One region of the Rhodococcus sp. NPDC060086 genome, then DNA from elsewhere that is predicted to be linked to it. Evidence: riboswitches for the same ligand, from Rfam matches in the RefSeq annotation. Region 1 holds a riboswitch; the other holds the start of a gene.
What was found. A riboswitch is a leader RNA that binds a small molecule or an ion and turns the genes downstream of it on or off. The one in region 1 is predicted to bind S-adenosylmethionine.
Positions count from the first base shown of each region.

Region 1 (2,198 bases):
TTTCGATGCGGTGGCATTCACCGAGTTCGAGGTTGGTGGCGGCACACAACCAGTGGGCGGGGCTGCGGTGGCCGTGTTCTTTGACGGTGTCGCGTTCGATCATCGCGATCATCAGATCGACGCGGTGTACCTGCCAGGTATGGATTTCGGCGGAGACAGCGAGTGTCTCGGCCATGAGTTGTGTGTTGTCGAGTTTCCAGAGGTCCCCACCCATGATCGAACTATATCGAACTGACATTCGATTCGCAAGGGAATTGGCACATGTATTCGATATCGACCGCGATGGCCTCAGCTCCAACTCGGGGGTGCGGTAGAGGCTTCCGACCGGCGGAGAATTCGGATCAGTGCGATTCTAATTGCGTACCAACGTAATTCAACGGACTGCAACAGTGGTCAGCTATTGACCATATGTCCGAATGGCCTTACAGTTCGAGGCGCCATCCAGAGCGACCGAGAGACCTGGCTCGATGACGTCGCAGCAACCCCCCGCTTTCGGGTGCGGGTGCTACCGCCCGGACCGATGGAGGTCGGAGATGACTAGCAGTATCGAGCGCGCTTCGTGGCGCCGCAGGCACATCGATCTGCGTCGCGGCGCGTCGTCGCGTTGTTGCTGAACGTCACCAACAACGCCGTTGCGCGTGTGCCGCATCGAAACCGGTTGCGGAATAACTACTTCCATTCTCCGTGAAACGCATGTTTCGATGTCTCCTGTCCGCAGGAGGTCGGCGTGAGCGCGCCGACCGATATCCGTACCACCGACCCGGCCCCTGAGCGCACGGACGACGCAGACCTGGTGGTGGCCCGGACCTGGCACCCGTGGCGATGGGTGACCAGCGCCGCGGTACTGATCGTCGTTGCGCAGTTCATTCACGGCCTCGCCACCAACCCCGGCTGGGACTGGCCGACCTTCGCTCGATACTTCACGGCGGAATCGGTTCTCTCTGCCCTGTGGATGACGATCAAGCTCACCCTGTGGGGAACCCTCCTCGGATTCGCGCTCGGCGTGCTCCTCGCGGTCGGTAGGTTGTCGAACAATCCAGTACTGCAGGTAATTGCGTGGACCTACATCTGGGCGTTCCGATCCATCCCGCTGATCGTGCAGCTCCTCTTCTGGTTCAACATCGCGTATCTCTACCAAACCATGTCGGTCGGAATACCGTTCGGGCCCGGATTCTTCGAATTCGAGGTCTCAGGAGTGATCTCGGGCTTCACGGCCGCGGTGATCGGCCTTGCACTCCACCAGGCTGCGTACTCGGCGGAGATCATCCGCGCCGGCATCATCTCCGTCGACCACGGGCAGATCGAAGCGGCCAACGCGCTCGGTATCCCGCGGCTGCGTCAGTTCTTCCGGATCGTGTTGCCGCAAGCGATGCGCTCGATCCTGCCGAATGCAGCCAACGAGGTCATCAGCCTGTTCAAGGGCACATCCATCGTCTCGACGATGGCGATCGCCGAGCTGTTCTACCAGGTACAGGTCATTTTCGGTCGCAGCGGGCGCGTAGTGCCGCTGCTCATGGTCGCGACCGTGTGGTACATCATCCTCACCACGGTGTTGTCCATCGTGCAGTACTACATCGAGCGGCACTATGCGCGCGGCTCGGCCCGCGAGTTGCCTCTCACTCCGTGGCAGAAAGTCGTCACGAAATACCGCGAGATCCGCGACACCGGTGTCGGTGCACCCCGAGGAGCAACCCGATGACCGCCGCCGAACAGCGGACCGACTACGCCGTCGACGTGCGGGGAGTCCATAAATCCTTCGGATCGCTGAAGGTGCTCGAGGGCGTGGATCTGAAGGTCCGCAAGGGTGAGGTGACAGTCATTCTCGGCCCGTCGGGATCGGGGAAGTCCACGCTGCTGCGCACTCTCAATCACCTCGAGAAGGTCGACCGCGGCACCATCCGCATCGACGGTGAACTCGTCGGCTACCGTCGTCGCGGCGACAAACTGCATGAACTGCGCACCCGCGACATTCTCCGTCAGCGGGCCCGGATCGGGTTCGTGTTCCAGAACTTCAATCTCTTCCCGCACCTGACTGCACTCGAGAACGTCATCGAGGCACCGCTTTCCGCGCAGAAGCGCACACGCGCCGAGGTCGAGGTGGAAGCCCGGGAGTTGCTCGAGCGCGTCGGTGTGGGCGACAAGATTCACGCCTACCCGCGGCAGTTGTCCGGTGGTCAACAGCAACGTGTTGCCATTGC
Region 1 covers NZ_JBHWWZ010000005.1:130,116-132,313, forward strand. The annotation lists gene ACFWB0_RS05485 (DUF222 domain-containing protein) at 1-214, opposite strand, end outside; SAM riboswitch class I at 435-527, shown strand; gene ACFWB0_RS05490 (amino acid ABC transporter permease) at 728-1,699, shown strand; gene ACFWB0_RS05495 (amino acid ABC transporter ATP-binding protein) at 1,696-2,198, shown strand, end outside.

Region 2 (2,198 bases), on a different contig from region 1:
GGAGCCTTCGTGTTCGGCGGTGCGATGATCCTGGCGGGGATCCTCAGGTGGGCTCTCGACTCGGATCAGGTGGGAGTGCTCGCGGTACGCGGCAAACGCTTCGACGTGGCTGCGATGCTCGCCATGGGCGGAGCGATCGTCACTCTGGCAGTCTCGATCGACCCGCTGGGTACGGGTTAGGACACACGGGACTCAGGAGCCCGCCAGCTCCATCAGCTCGACGAGCAGCTTCGCGACTGCATCGGCCTCGGTGAGGAAGCCGTCGTGTCCGTCGCGTGACTCGAGAACGCGCAACCCATCGCAGTGGGGAAGCCCGTCGGCGATCTCCTGCTGCAACCGGATCGGGTAGAGCCGGTCGGAATCGACGCCCGCGACGATGGTCGGCACATGTGTGCGGCCCAGTGCAGCCTCGATACCGCCGCGACCGCGGCCCACGTCGTGCCGGTTCATGGCGTCGCTGAGCACCACGTAGGTCCCGGGGTCGAACCGGGAGACGAGTTTCGTCGCCTGGTGGTCGAGATAGCTCTGCACTGCGTAGCGTCCGTCGCGCCACGGATTCTCGTCGCCCTGAGGCAGATTCGCGAACCGTGAGTCGAGCTCTTCCTCGCTGCGATACGACAGGTGGGCCATGCGGCGAGCGATGCCCAAACCGGCTTCCGGTCGGCGGCCGCTCGCGTAGTAGTTGCCGCCCTGCCAGTCCGGATCCGCCGTGATGGCAGCGATCTGGGTGCTCTGGACACCGATCTGGTCGGCGGTCGCGCGGGCACCTACTGCGAGGACCAGCGCAGACCGCACTCGGTTCGGATGGGTGACGATCCACTCGAGCGAGCGCATACCACCCATCGAGCCACCGGTCACGGCAGCCAACGTGTCGATGCCGAGGGCGTCGAGAAGTGCAGCTTCCGCGGTGATCTGATCGCGGATGGTGATCCGGGGGAATCGTGCACCCCACGGCTTTCCGTCGGGCGCGGTGCTTCCCGGTCCGGTGGTGCCCTGGCATCCGCCGAGGACGTTCGTGGCCACTACGCACCAGCGGTCGGTGTCGATCGGGGCGCCGGGTCCGACCATGCCGGACCACCAACCGGGTGACGGATGATCCGGTCCGGCGGGTCCGGTGATGTGCGAGTCGCCGGTCAGGGCGTGCTCGACGAGCACGACGTTGTCGCGGGTGGGGGACAGCGCGCCCCATCGCTGGAGTGCAACGGTGACGCCGGGAAGGGTCTCGCCGCTCTCGAGGGTGATGTTGCCGATGTCGACGGTGCCGAGCTGTCCGTCTTCCGCGGGGAGTTCGATCCGCCGACGGTTGGTGCCTGCTGTCAAGATGCGACCGCCTTCGTCAGCATTTTCGAACCTCCCATGAGCCGGCTTGTCGTCTGCGGTGCGCCGACGACCGTGTCCTCACCCGGAGCACCCCACCCTGGCCGGAGGGTTGCCGACCAGCAAGCCGGGGCTTCGCGCTGGCACTCATGACCTCGTCGGAAGTCTAACGGCTGGGTCGTACGACTCGATAGGCGGCTCTCGACCTCCCCCCGAAGGGTGTCGGGCAGCGGGAAAATTTCCGGTCAGTAGTGCTCCACGGGGTCGCGACCGGGGTTACGAACTGCTCGACATTCCGTGAAGAGATGTGAACATGCATGATCGAATGTGTTTCACAAGGAGTGTGACGCTCCACTCGCAATCTCGGATACGGTGTCCGGCGTGTCTCTCACCATCACCACGGTCAACGTCAACGGCGTGCGCGCAGCAGCAGGCAAAGGCCTGCTCGCCTGGCTCGACACCTCGTCCGCGGACATCGTCTGCCTTCAGGAAGTGCGCGCGAGCGAGAAGCAGTTCCACACTGCGATCGCGCCGGCACTGGACGCGGGATGGTGCGTCGTCGGAGCGGAGGCCTCCGCCAAGGGGCGTGCGGGTGTCGCGATCCTGTCGCGAACTCCCGCGGACGCCGTGCGCATCGGTTTCGGCGTCGACGACTTCGGCGACGCAGGTCGCTACATCGAGGCCGACTACCGGGACGTGACGGTCGGCAGCCTGTACCTGCCCACCGGGGAGGCGGACACCCCGAAGCAGGACGAGAAGGAACGCTTCATGAAGGGCTTCGCCGCATACCTGGGGGAGCGCGCGTCGGACGTCGTCGCGGCCGGTCGAGACATGGTTGTGTGCGGCGACTGGAACATCGCCCACACTGAGCGCGACATCAA
Region 2 covers NZ_JBHWWZ010000018.1:59,871-62,068, reverse strand. The annotation lists gene ACFWB0_RS12890 (DUF3017 domain-containing protein) at 1-180, shown strand, start outside; gene ACFWB0_RS12885 (homoserine O-acetyltransferase) at 193-1,320, opposite strand; SAM riboswitch class IV at 1,358-1,472, opposite strand; gene ACFWB0_RS12880 (exodeoxyribonuclease III) at 1,699-2,198, shown strand, end outside.
Region 2: it holds a riboswitch for S-adenosylmethionine, as region 1 does, so the genes downstream of both, ACFWB0_RS12885 (homoserine O-acetyltransferase) here and ACFWB0_RS05490 (amino acid ABC transporter permease) in region 1, are expected to answer to the same signal.